Regions from separate parts of the Halomonas sp. PGE1 genome, predicted to be linked through region 2. Evidence: predicted binding sites of a transcription regulator. Region 2 holds the regulator's gene; each other region holds the start of a gene.
The links. Region 2 encodes FNR, which switches genes on or off when oxygen is low (the NO sensors DNR and NnrR bind a similar motif). Its sites were predicted from a motif close to TTGATNTANATCAA; they were not measured.
Positions count from the first base shown of each region.

Region 1 (3,090 bases), 1.3 Mb from region 2:
CCTCGGCATGGCTCAGCATGCCGTAGACCAGCCAGGGGGCGCGGCCCACCTCGGTGACGATCCAGCCCGCCAGCACCGCGATGAAGGGGGTCACGCTCATCAGCCGCAGCGTCTGCAGGAAGCCGCGGTGTTCGTAGAGCCGCCCGCCGCGGCGCAGCCAGAGCCCGGCGAGAGCGACGCCGATCATCACAAAGCCCAGGCCCACCATGACACGGAACGCCCAGAAGACGATCCACACCGGCGGCTGCTCCTCCGGGGGTACCTCGCTGATGCCGGGCACCACGCCGGCCGGGTCATGCTTGAGGATCACGCTGGCCAGGCTCGGGATGCCGATCTCGAAGCGGTTGGTCTGGGCCTCCTGGTCGGGAATCGCGAAAAGCAGCAGCGGGACATTGCCGCGGGTCTCCCAGTTGCCCTCCATGGCCGCCACCTTGGTGGGCTGGTGCTCCAGGGTATTGAGGCCGTGGAAGTCGCCTACCACCGCCTGAGTGGGGGTCAGCACCAGCAGCAGCCACAGGCACATGGAGAGGGCCCGGCGGTTGGCCTCCACGTCACGCCGGATCAGCAGGTACCAGGCGCTGACCCCGGCCACCACGAAGGCACCGGTCAGGAAGGAGGCCATCACCATATGGGCGAAGCGCCAGCCGAAAGAGGGGTTGAAGATCGCCGCCATCCAGGAGGTGACATGGAAGCTGCCGTCGATGAGCTCTACCCCCGCGGGGGTCTGCATCCAGCTGTTGGCCGAGAGGATCCAGAACGATGAGATGAAGGTACCGAAGGCGACCATACAGGCTGCGAAGAGATGCACCCCCTGGGGCACCTTGCCGCGGCCAAAGAGCAGCACGCCGAGGAAGGCCGCCTCCAGGAAAAAGGCCGTGACCACCTCATAGCTGAGCATGGGCCCGAGGAAGTTGGCCGACGCCTGGGCGAAGTTGCTCCAGTTGGTGCCGAACTGGAAGGACATCACGATGCCCGACACCACCCCCATGCCGAAGACCACAGCGAAGACCTTGGTCCAGAAGAGGGCCAGACGATCCCAGACGGGGTTCTCGGTCCGATAGAAGAGCCCGTGCAACAGGGCGATATAGGACGCCAGCCCGATGGTGAAGACCGGGAAGATGGCGTGAAAGGAGACCACGAAGGCGAATTGCAATCGTGATAGCAGCAGCGGATCCAGTTCCATGACGCATGCCTCGATACGGGATATTGAGTCGAGCATGTCGCAAGGGATGCGGGCGCACCTAACGGTGCTTGTTATGCCTCTGACGCCGTCGCGGCGCCATGACGCACTCCACCTGGACACCAGGTCAATGCCGGCACGCAGACGAAAATCGCGCGACCGGAAAGGGAATCGATGACCTTTATTGATGCATTTTCATTGAGTCATCCATACCGACCGCCATAATGCCGAAAAGTTGATCTGGATCAGGCGTGTCCCATTGTCGCACTGCCTGTCTCGACCTCGGCTCCCTCCCAAGAGACGGATGCAGGAGCCCGTCGCCGGGCCTCGTTCCGGCCTCGGCTTCTGCCCTCGCTGGGGGCTGCGACCCAGCGGCACGCCCCCGCGGCAACTAGCCTGTGCCGCCCAGCACCAGGCGCACCAGCCAGGCCGTATAGATGAGGTACATGGTCAGCAGCACCCCGCCTTCCAGGCGGTTGATGCGGCCTGCCCGGCCGCGCCAGCCGAGGGCGAAGACCGCCATCAACACGGTCATGGCCGCCATCAAGCTCCAGTCACGCAGCAGTACCTCGGCGCCCACCTGGATGGGGTGGATCACCGCAGCGAGCCCCACCACTCCCAGGGTATTGAAGAGGTTCGAACCCACCACGTTGCCGAGCACCAGGTCGTGCTCGCGACGCCGCAGGGCGCTGATGGAGGAGGCAAGCTCGGGCAGGGAGGTGCCCACCGCTACCACGGTCAGGCCGATGATCAGGTCACTGACGCCCAGGCCCTGGGCGATGGACACCGCTCCCCACACCAGGATGCGCGAGCTGACCACCAGCAGCACCAGGCCGATGCCGGTCCAGACGAGGCCGGCGCGAAGCGACATCGGGTGTTCCGCCAGGCTCTCCTCGGTATCGGCACCCAGGGGGTCGGCGCCATCGCGGCGCGCACGGAAGATGCTGGCGCCGATGAAGAGCGCCAGCAGCGCCAGCAGAAGCGCCCCCTCCAGGCGCCCCACTACGCCGCCCCACATCAACAGCGCCGAGAGCAGGGTCGCCGCGCCCAGAATGGGCAGCTCGCGACGCACCACGGTGGAATGCACCGCCAGGGGCGAGATCAACGCCACCAGACCGAGGATCAGGCCGATGTTGGCGATATTGGAGCCGTAGGCGTTGCCCAGCGCCAGGCCGGGATTGCCCTGGCCCGCCGCCAGCGCCGAGACCACGAGCTCGGGCGCCGAGGTGCCGAAGCCGATCACCAGCATGCCGATCAGCAGCGGCGAGACACCGAAACGGGCGGAGGATGCCGCCGCTCCGTCGACGAAGCGCTCGGCGCTCCACACCAGCAGGACCAGGCCTGCCACCACCGCTACTGCAGGAAGGATCATCGTGTTGCCTCAGCCACATTCAGGAGTGCATGTTTATCTATGGTACGCATTGCGTCAACGTGTCACACTTTTGTCCGAGACCCATCGCCCCGGGCCGAGAGTGTAGGCCACCTACCGCCCCGGGTGAAGCCCCCGGCACCGTGCCGCCCCCAGGAGTGACCACGCCCTTGGCCCAGCGCCCCTTCCGCCTTCTGGAGCGCATGCCCTCGCTGCCCGCCGAGGCCCCGAGGGTCGATCGCATGCCGCCCGAATCCCGGGCGCGACGACGCCTGCGCGCCTGTCAGGAGTGCGACTGGGTGGTTGCCCTCCCCCCGCTGCGCGGCGGCGAGCAGGCCGACTGCCCGCGCTGCGGCCACACCCTGGTCAAGCGCCACCTGCGCCCGGCCCAGCGCAGCATGGCGCTGGCGCTCGCGTCCCTGCTGGCGCTAGCCATGGCACTCTCGTTCCCCTTCATCAGCTTCAGCGTGGGCGGCGTGGGCAACCGCATCGAGCTCTCCCAGACCGCCACCACCCTGATCGGCTTTCATCAGCCGGTAGT
Region 1 covers NZ_CP053032.1:2,407,783-2,410,872, forward strand. The annotation lists gene HIR79_RS11415 (cytochrome ubiquinol oxidase subunit I) at 1-1,183, opposite strand, end outside; gene HIR79_RS11420 (calcium/sodium antiporter) at 1,572-2,552, opposite strand; gene HIR79_RS11425 (paraquat-inducible protein A) at 2,753-3,090, shown strand, end outside.
Region 1: a site for FNR is predicted at 1,416-1,429, ahead of HIR79_RS11415 (cytochrome ubiquinol oxidase subunit I). Genes of this name have one in related genera too.

Region 2 (3,090 bases):
TCGAGAAGGTGGCCGAGCTGCTGGACGTGCCGGTGATGGGGCGCCATACGGCGCTGGGGGATGCGGTGACCACGGCGCTGATCTTCCTGCGCCTGGAGCGCGAGGCCAGTGCCCTGCGGGGCGATGCCTGAGGCGTGACGGCGTCGCCTGACGTCGCCGGCGATGGTAGGATGGGCGCCCGTCATTTTTGCCCGCACTGGCAGCGCCGACCGACATGCAAGACGCCGTGATCTTCGACCCCCGCGACACCGACGCCGAGGCCCCCGCCGGGGGCTCCCCGCAGCAGGAGGCCCCCTCGCCGCTCCTCGATGCCCTGGATGCGCGGGGCAGGCGCGAGTTCAACAAGCTCCAGAAGCGCCTGCGCCGCCAGGTCGGTAACGCCATCATCGACTACGGCATGATCCACGAGGGCGACCGAGTGATGGTCTGCCTCTCCGGCGGCAAGGACAGCTACACCCTGCTCTCGATCCTGCGCAGCCTGCAGCGCAACGCCCCGATCGACTTCTCGCTGGTGGCGGTCAACCTCGACCAGAAGCAGCCCGGTTTCCCCGAGCAGGTGCTGCCCGAGTACCTCGAGTCCATCGGCGTCGAGTACCATATCCTCGAGCGCGACACCTACTCGGTGGTCAAGGAGAAGACGCCGGAGGGCAAGACCACCTGCGCGCTCTGCTCGCGGCTGCGCCGCGGCTCCCTCTACGGCTTCGCCGAGGAGATCGGCGCCACCAAGATTGCCCTGGGCCACCATCGCGAGGACATCCTCGAGACGCTGTTCCTCAACCTCTTCTTCGGCGGCAGCCTCAAGGCCATGCCCCCCAAGCTGCTCTCCGACGACGGCAAGAACATCCTGATCCGCCCGCTGGCCTACTGCCGCGAGGCGGATATCGCCGAGTTTGCCCGGCTGATGGCTTTCCCGATCATCCCCTGCAACCTGTGCGGTTCCCAGCCCAACCTGCAGCGCCAGGTGGTCAAGGAGATGCTCGCCGAATGGGAGAAGAAGCACCCCGGGCGCCTGGAGAGCATGTTCAAGGCGGTGACCAACGTGGCACCGTCGCAGCTGGCCGACCGCGAGCTGTTCGACTTCGCCGGGCTCGAGGAGGCGCAGGCGCGGCGGCAGGCCAGCCGCATCGAACTGCTGAACGAGTAGCCCCGACACCGGCGCCAGGGTTCGGGAACTCATGGCTCGACAACCAGAAACCCCCATCGGGCACTCGCCTGATGGGGGTTTCTGTGTGAGGGGTTCAGGCCAGGCGGCCCGGGGCTACTTGGCCCCTTCCTCCTCGGCGACCAGGATCAGTGACTCCAGGTCGAGGATATGCACCTCGCGGCCCGAGACCTCCACCAGGCCCTGGCTCTGGAAGCGGCCCAGGATGCGACTGACGGTCTCCACCGCCAGGCCCAGGTAGTTGCCGATATCGGCCCGGGACATGGAGAGCCGGAAGCTGTAGGGGGAGTAGCCGCGCCGGCGGAAGCGGTCGGAGAGGCTGGTGAAGAAGCTGGCCAGGCGCTGGTCGGCAGTCTTGCGAGAGAGCAGGCGCATCATGCGGCGGTCGTCGCGCAGCTCCTTGCTCATGCTGCGATAGAGCTGGCCGCGTAGCTCGGGCAGGGACTCCGACAGCTGGTCCAGGCGATCGAAGGGGATCTCGCACACGGTGGTGGTCTCCAGGGCCACGACCGTGCCGGGATACTGCTCCTCGTCGATGCCGTCCAGCCCCACCAGTTCGCTGGGCAGGTAGAAGTTGGTTAGCTGGTCGTCGCCGCTGCCCTCGGTGGTCACCTGCTTGAGGCTGCCCGAGCGCACCGCATAGACGCTGGTGAAGGGGCTGTCCTGGCGGAACAGGGTCTCGCCCTTCTTGAGGGGCGCGCGCCGTCGGATGATGGCGTCGAACTGGTCCATGTCCTGAACCTCGAGGGCCAGCGGCAGGCAGAGCGAACTCAGGCTGCAGGTCTGGCAGCGAGTCTCGTGCAGTACAGAGCGCCGCCGTCCGGTCAGGCTATCGGGCATGGCCGCCTCCTCCTTGATCATGATCATGTCGACCATTATGGAGGAAACTTCGGGCAGGGCAAACCACCTCCAAGGAGGTAGGCCCGCCCGGCCTGGCTTACGCCACCGGGGTGGCCTGGGGATCGAAGGCGGCGAGCAGGTGGGTCAGGCCCCAGAGCCCGTCGGGGGTTACCCGCAGGCACTGGCCGTGGCGCTCGAGCAGCCCCGCCCGGCAGAAGGGGGCGAGGCGCTCGAGGGCACCGGCCAGGGCCGCGCCGGCGTCGAGCCCATGGGCCTGCGAGAGTGCGGCCAGATCCAGCTCGCGGCGACAGGCGAGCGCCTCGATGGCATCCCGGTGCAGGCGTTCGACCGCGTCCAGCCGGTAGCCGGCGCTGGCGGGCAGCTGGCTGGCGTCCAGCGCCGCCTCGTAGTCGGCCAGGCTCAGGGCGTTGCGGGCCAGGGTATCGCCGACCCGGCTGAGGGCGGCGACCCCGAGGCCGAGCTGGTCGCCGGGCGGGTAGTGGGTGTAGCCCTGCAGGCCGCGGGCCAGGCGACCCTCCCCCAGGGCCTGGGCCAGGCTGTCATCGGGGCGGGCAAACTGGCCGAGCCCGATGTGCACGTAGCCGGCGTCATCTAGCCGCTCGCGAGCCGCCTCGAGGATCGCCAGCCGGGTGGCGGCGTCGGGCAGATCCTCGGCGTCGATCTCGCGCTGGGGGCGGTAGCGCTCCGGCAGGTGGGCGTAGCGGCGCAGGGTGATGCGCGCCGGGGTCATGGCGATCACCTGCTCCACGGTTTCGCCGAAGCCCCGGGGGGTCTGCAGCGGCAGGCCCACGATCAGGTCGAGGTTGAGGGAGTGGAAGCCGAGGCGTTCGGCCTCGTCCACCAGGGACTCGGTCAGCACCCGGGGCTGGACCCGGTTGATCGCCTTCTGGACGCGCAGGTCGAGCTCCTGGACGCCGAGGCTCAGGCGGTTGAAGCCCAGCGCCTGAAGGTGGCGCAGGGTGAAGACATCGGCCTCGCGGGGGTCGATCTCGATGCTGAAGTCGCGCCCTCGGGCGCCGGACAGCCCGAAGCGGGCGTCGAGGCGGTCGAACAGGTCGCCCATCTGG
Region 2 covers NZ_CP053032.1:1,104,745-1,107,834, forward strand. The annotation lists gene HIR79_RS05230 (3'-5' exonuclease) at 1-131, shown strand, start outside; gene ttcA (tRNA 2-thiocytidine(32) synthetase TtcA) at 215-1,144, shown strand; gene fnr (fumarate/nitrate reduction transcriptional regulator Fnr) at 1,259-2,002, opposite strand; gene hemN (oxygen-independent coproporphyrinogen III oxidase) at 2,100-3,090, opposite strand, start outside.

Region 3 (3,090 bases), 1.8 Mb from region 2:
CCAGACCGCCAGAAATGCCGCGACCAGCAGCGAAATTTCGGGCTCCCACCTCGCGCGACTCAGGCGCTGGGCAATCCGCATGGGTCTTCCCCCTGGCTTCTCCTTGTCCTCCCTCAAGTCAAGACGATTTCCGCCCGGAGCGCGAACCGTCGATTCCGCAGCGCGAAAAATCTTGTACAGCAAGGCCCGCGCCTGTGCCCCGTCGCCACCGCCGAAATCTCCCGTGATGCCGACCATCAGGGTCTATCACGGCCATCCAAAATCTTTACAAGACTTCTACCAAATGTTTTTCTATAGTCAGAATGTACAAGAAAAACCCCTCGGGCCTGTGACGCCCATGATCGATGCGAGGATACCCTGATGAAAAAGCACTTCCTTCTCACTGCCGCCCTGCTCTCCGCCGGGGGCCTCGTCGCCAGCCAGGCGGCCCTGGCCTACCAGGCGGGCGATATCTTTGTGCGCGGCGGCTACGCAAAGACAGACACGCGTTCAGACAACGGCCAGGCCGCCGAGTTAGACTTGGGGGTTAGCAGTGCCAGCGGCTTTACCTATGGTCTCGGCTATCTCTTCACCGACAAACTGGGGATAGAACTGAACAGCTCCGAAAAGTTCGAGCACGACCTGACTCTCGGCGGCGGTGAGTTCGGCAGCGTCGATCGGATGCCGATCAATCTTCTGGTCAACTACTACCCGCTGGGCGGCATGGACTCACGCGTGCAGCCCTACGTGGGCGCCGGCCTCAACTACACCCGCTTCTCCGGCGAAGATACCCCTCTGCCGATCGACGTGCGCCGCAGCTATGGCGCCATCGGCCAGCTGGGCGTGGATCTCGCCGTGGCCCAGGGCGTGATGCTCAATGGCTTTGTGAGCTATGCCGATGTCTCGGCGGACGTGCGGCTCGAAGGCGACAAGATCGGCGAGGCCAAGATCGACCCCATGACCATCGGTGGCGGCATCACCTACCGCTTCTGATTCCTACCTATCTTCTGCCACGGCGCCGGGCACCTGCCCGGCGCCGTCGTGTCTGCACTTCTCCTTCTCGCTCGACCCGCGGTGATAAGAACTTTCACAATTCTTGACCACTCGTGACGGGACATTTGGAAACAGTGTTTCCTATAATGCTTTCGTCACAAGCCACCGGGCGTTCCGGCTAGGCTCTTGCGTGAAGCAACAGGAGGATCCTGACATGCGTACCACTCGACTGATCACCGCCGCCGCCATCGCTGCCAGCTGCGCCTTCGCCAGCCAGGCCGCCCTGGCCTACAGCGCCGGCGACACCTTCGTGCGCGGCGGCTTCGCCAAGTCCGACACCCGCTCCGACAACGGCGTGCTCGACGGCGTCAGCAGCGGCGAGACCGGCTTTACCTTCGGCGCCGGCTACCTGTTCCACGACAAGATCGGCGTGGAGCTCAACAGCTCCGAGAAGATCGAGCACACCATCGACGGTGGCAACACCATCGACCGGATGCCGGTCAACCTGCTGGTCAACTACTACCCGCTGGGCGGCCTGGACTCCCGCGTGCAGCCCTACGTGGGCGCCGGCCTCAACTACACCCGCTTCTCCGGCGAGCCGGAGGGCGTGGACGCCCGCCGTAGCTATGGCGCCGTGGGCCAGGTGGGCGTGGATCTCGCCATCACCGACAACCTGATGCTCAACGGCTTCGCCAACTACGCCGACGTGGACTCGCGGATCTCCGTGGACGGCGAGCGCATCGGCACCGCCAAGGTGGACCCGATGACCATCGGCGGCGGCGTGACCCTGCGCTTCTGATCGCCTGACGAAGCCGCCGCTGACCCAAGACGCCGGGCCCTGGCCCGGCGTCTTGCCGTCTGGTGGCCGGAAAGTTGTACCGAACGACTCTTGCTCTGGGTCAAGAACGCCACCAGGCGGACTGATTACACTGGCGACATCCCCTGGCAGGCCAAGCACTGTCACCTGTCAATGCCCAACAGCATCAACAAGGAGTTGCCTCCATGCGCAAACCCCTCCCCGCCCTGCTGGCCGCCGGCCTGGCCGCCGCCGCCTTCACCACCAGCACCCAGGCCCTGGCCTACGGCGCCGGCGACTTCTTTGCCCGCCTGGGCGTGGCCAAGGTGGCGCCGAAGAGTGATAACGGTGAACTCAACTTGGCTGGCCTTGACCCCTCACTTTCCTCCTATGGCGTCAATGTGGAAGATGACACGGGCTTTGCCTTTACTCTGGGCTACCGCTTCCACGATAACGTCGGTGTCGAGCTGCTGGCAGCCCTGCCCTTCAAGCACGACTTCCAAGTCGATGGCGTGACTGGCGGCTCTACCAAACATCTGCCGCCGACTCTGACCGTGCAGTACTACCCGCTGGGCGGCACCGCGGCCCTGGTACAGCCCTATGTGGGCGTGGGCGTCAACTACACCCGCTTCTCCAGCGAAAAAACCGACATTGGCCTGGACCTTGATCTCTCCAGCTCCTGGGGCGCCGCCGGTCAGGTGGGCGTGGACCTGCTGATCAACGACAACTGGGCGCTCAACGCCGCCGCTTGGTATATCGATATCGATACCGACGCTAAGATCGAAGGCGTTGACGTCGGAACGATCAAAATCGACCCCCTGGTGGTGATGGGCGGCATCAGCTACCGTTTCTGATCTTCCTTCGCACCATGACGAGGCCCGCCAGTGGCGGGCCTCGCTGCGTTGGCAGGGGCGAAATCCTCCCGCCACCACCACCGCTCCACCGAGCCCCCAAGTCTGGGCTCGGCCTGGATCGGCATCGGCCTGCTCGTGGGCGCGTTCTTCAACTGGACCCTGGTCGCGCCGCGCCTGTGGCAGCCGCAAGGCCACAGGCCACCAAGGCCTCAGTTCTCGGTGACCAGCCGGTCGACCGACGCCACGGCCTGGATCAGCATCTGCCGCTCGACCCCGCTGACCCCCGACTGGGCCAGCCACGCCTCCACGGCGGGGGCCACCTCGCACTTCGCCGGCATCGGCGCCCGCGCCTCCACCAGCGCCTCCAGGCGCACGATGAAGACGAAGCGCAGCCACTGCGGCAGCGACATGGTGTCGGCACAGAAGGGCTCGACGCTCTCGAAGGCGATGGGGTCTGGCCGGGCCATT
Region 3 covers NZ_CP053032.1:2,917,409-2,920,498, forward strand. The annotation lists gene HIR79_RS13775 (hypothetical protein) at 1-81, opposite strand, end outside; gene HIR79_RS13780 (OmpW/AlkL family protein) at 361-972, shown strand; gene HIR79_RS13785 (OmpW/AlkL family protein) at 1,187-1,771, shown strand; gene HIR79_RS13790 (OmpW/AlkL family protein) at 1,975-2,622, shown strand; gene HIR79_RS13795 (YqcC family protein) at 2,832-3,090, opposite strand, start outside.
Region 3: a site for FNR is predicted at 1,862-1,875, ahead of HIR79_RS13790 (OmpW/AlkL family protein). Genes of this name have one in related genera too.

Region 4 (3,090 bases), 1.5 Mb from region 2:
GGCCACGTAGAGGGTGCCCTCGTCGAGCAGGGAGCCGTCGGCAGTGGCGGCGTGGTAGGGGCGGGCGGAGACGAACTTGTAGATGTACTCGAAGCGGGCGTCGTCGCCGGAGTAGGCCACCACCGGCTGGCCCTCCACCGCCGGGGCGAAGATCACCCCCTCGTGGGCGAAGCGGCCCAGGTGGGTGCGCTTGACCGGGGTGGCTGCCGGGTCCATGGGGTCGATCTCCACCATCCAGCCGAAGGCGTGGGGCTCGTTGCGGTAGTCCTCGGTGGGAGAGGCGCCGCGGCTGCTGGCGTCGAAGCGCACGTACTGGTCGGCACCGCTCGCCGCCCGGTGCCACTGGTAGCGGCCGGTGTCGCGGGTCTGGATGCCGTAGCGGGCCTGACGGCGATCGATCTCGGCGTCTGCGTTGGCGAAGTAGCCGGCCCAGTTCTCCTCGGCCGCCAGGTAGGTGTTCCAGGGGGTGACGCCGTGGGCGCAGTTGTTGAGGGTGCCGCGGGTCATGGTGCCGTCCGGGCTGTACTTCGTCACCACATGCTCGGTGCCGGCCACCGGGCCGGCCAGGCGCATCGGGGTCAGGCCGGTGATGCGGCGGTTGCGGGCGTCCTCCACCACCTGCCACTGGCCGCTGTCGTCCTCGCGGATGCGCACCACGCTGACGCCGTGGGCGTTGAGCTCCTTGAGCACCTGGTCGTCGTCGCGGCTGCCGTCGGCGTTCTGGGGGAAGCCGTTGCGATCCAGGGCGAGGCCCGCGGCGGCCGCGTGCAGGAAGCGCGGCTCCACGTACTCGTGGTTCATCACCAGCAGGCCGTCCCGGGAGCTGCCCTCCAGCGGGAAGAAGTGCATGCCATCGTGGTGGCTGCCCACCTGGTGGGCCTGGGCCTCGCCGCTGGCGCCAGGCGACCAGGCGGGCATGTTGCCGCTGATCGGGGTGCCCATGGGCAGGATGGCGCTGACCCGGTAGCCCTCGGGCACCACCACGCTGTCGGCGGCGCTGACCGGCACGGCCTTGAAGCCGAGGGAGGGAGCCGCGGCCCTGCCGCCGCCGGCGGCGAAGGCGCTGCCGAAGGGCAGGCTGGTGGCCATGGCGCCGGCCACGGCGGCGGCGAGGCTGCCTCGCAGCATGGCGCGGCGGCTGATGCGGGCCTCGAGGATATCGCCGAAGTAGCCGTTGGCGGAGGGGTTGCTCATGGGCTCGTCGCCGTCGGCGAGAACGGTGTCGACGTGGCCGGGATGCTGGTGCTGGGTCATGGGGGCTCTCCACGGATGAGGATGGGTATCTCGGTGGGAGAGCTTGCCCCGGCGGGGTTACATCAGCGTGTATGAATGAAGTCGGTTCGATGACGGCTGCGTGGCTGATCCGAATCAAGTGTCCGTCGGTTAAAGGCCAGTGAGCTTGAAGGCTGGCGCCGATCGACGACACTGACAGTCAGTCGGTGAAAGGGGAGGGAGCATGCAACGACGGCTGAAAGCGGGCGATATCGTGCTGATCGCGGCACTGCTGCTGCCGCTTGCGGTGGCGCTGCCGCGGTTGGGTGGGCTCGCCGGCCCGCCCGAGCTGTGGCTCACCTGGGTAGGGAAGGTAACCGGCATCCTGGGGCTCGCCATGATGCTGCTGGCCGGGGCGGTGAGCTGCCGGGTGCCGGGCTTCGATCGTCCCTTCGGGGGGCTGGCGCGGCTCTGGCGCCTGCACCACTGGCTGGGCTTTGCCGCCTTCATCCTGGTGATGGTCCACGCCCTGGCGCTGGGGCTCGCCGCGGTGCCGGCCTCCCTGGACGCCGCGGTGGCGACCCTCTTTCCGCCGCTCTCCCATGGGGCCATCTGGCTCGGCTGGCTGGCCTGGACGGCGCTGGTGGTCTTCCTGGCGCCCACCTTCGACTTCTTCGGTCAGCCCCACTACCAGCGCTGGAAGCGCCTGCACCTGGTCTCCGCGGCGGCGCTGCTGCTGGGGCTCTGGCACGCCCTGCTGCTGGCCGGCGAGGCCTGGCCCTGGTGGCTGCTCGGCATCGCCGGGCTCGGCGCCATCGCCTGGCGCAAGGGCTTGGCGCCCGGGCGGCGCCATCCCTATCGCGTCGAGGAGGTGGTGCCCCTGGCCCGGGGCGTGGTGGAACTGGTGTTGCGCCCCGAGGGTGGCGGCATCCGCCACGAGGCGGGGCAGTTCGTCTACCTCTCGCCGCTGGACGAGACCCTTTCCGCCGGGCGCGGCGAGGAGCACCCCTACACCATCGCCTCGGCGCCCGCGGATGGGCGCCTGCGCATCGGTATCAAGGACCTGGGCGACGCCAGCCATGCCCTGCAGACGGTGACCCCCGAGACCCGGGTGCTGATCGAGGGCCCCTACGGGGAGTTCTTCGGGCGGCGTTTCCCCGAGCGTGACATGCTCTGGCTGGGGGGCGGCATCGGCATCACCCCCTTCGTGGGCGGCGCCCGCGACCTGGCCTCCGGGGCCGAGGTGGCGGGTCGGGTCCAGCTGATCTATCTGGCCAGAGACGAGTCCCGGGCCTACTACCGGGAGGAACTCGAAGAGATCGCCGGGCGGGTCGAGGGGTTCACCTTCACCCGGCACTACTCCCGGGAGCAGGGGCGCATGACCGAAGCCTTCCTGCGCGAGCACTGCCCGGACTTCATCGAGCGGGAGATCTACCTCTGCGGCCCGCCAGCCATGAACGCCCACCTGCAGCGGCTGCTGGCCGAGCAGGGTGTGCCCGCCTCACGCATCCACAGCGAGGTCTTCGATTTCCTATGAACATCAACAAGATCGCCTGCTCTGCCTTCATCGCCTTCGTGGCGAGCCTGGCCACCCTGGTCTCGATCCAGGCGCTCTCGAGCAGTGAGCGCGACGCAGCCGACGACGACGCCCTGGATCCCATCACCCTCGGCGAGCTGGCCGAGCACGACGGCGCCGAGAGCTGCTGGAAGGCCATCCATGGCCGGGTCTACGACATCACCGACTACGTGCCCGACCACCCCACCGACGAGGCGGTGATCCTCGAATGGTGCGGACGTGAGTCCACCGAGGGGTGGGACAACAAGCGCCCCGGTGTACCCCACAGCCCGCGGGCCGAGGCCATGCTCGAGGCGTACCTG
Region 4 covers NZ_CP053032.1:3,502,336-3,505,425, reverse strand. The annotation lists gene HIR79_RS16445 (PhoX family protein) at 1-1,254, opposite strand, end outside; gene HIR79_RS16440 (ferredoxin reductase family protein) at 1,457-2,749, shown strand; gene HIR79_RS18700 (cytochrome b5 domain-containing protein) at 2,746-3,090, shown strand, end outside.
Region 4: a site for FNR is predicted at 1,359-1,372, ahead of HIR79_RS16440 (ferredoxin reductase family protein). Genes of this name have one in related genera too.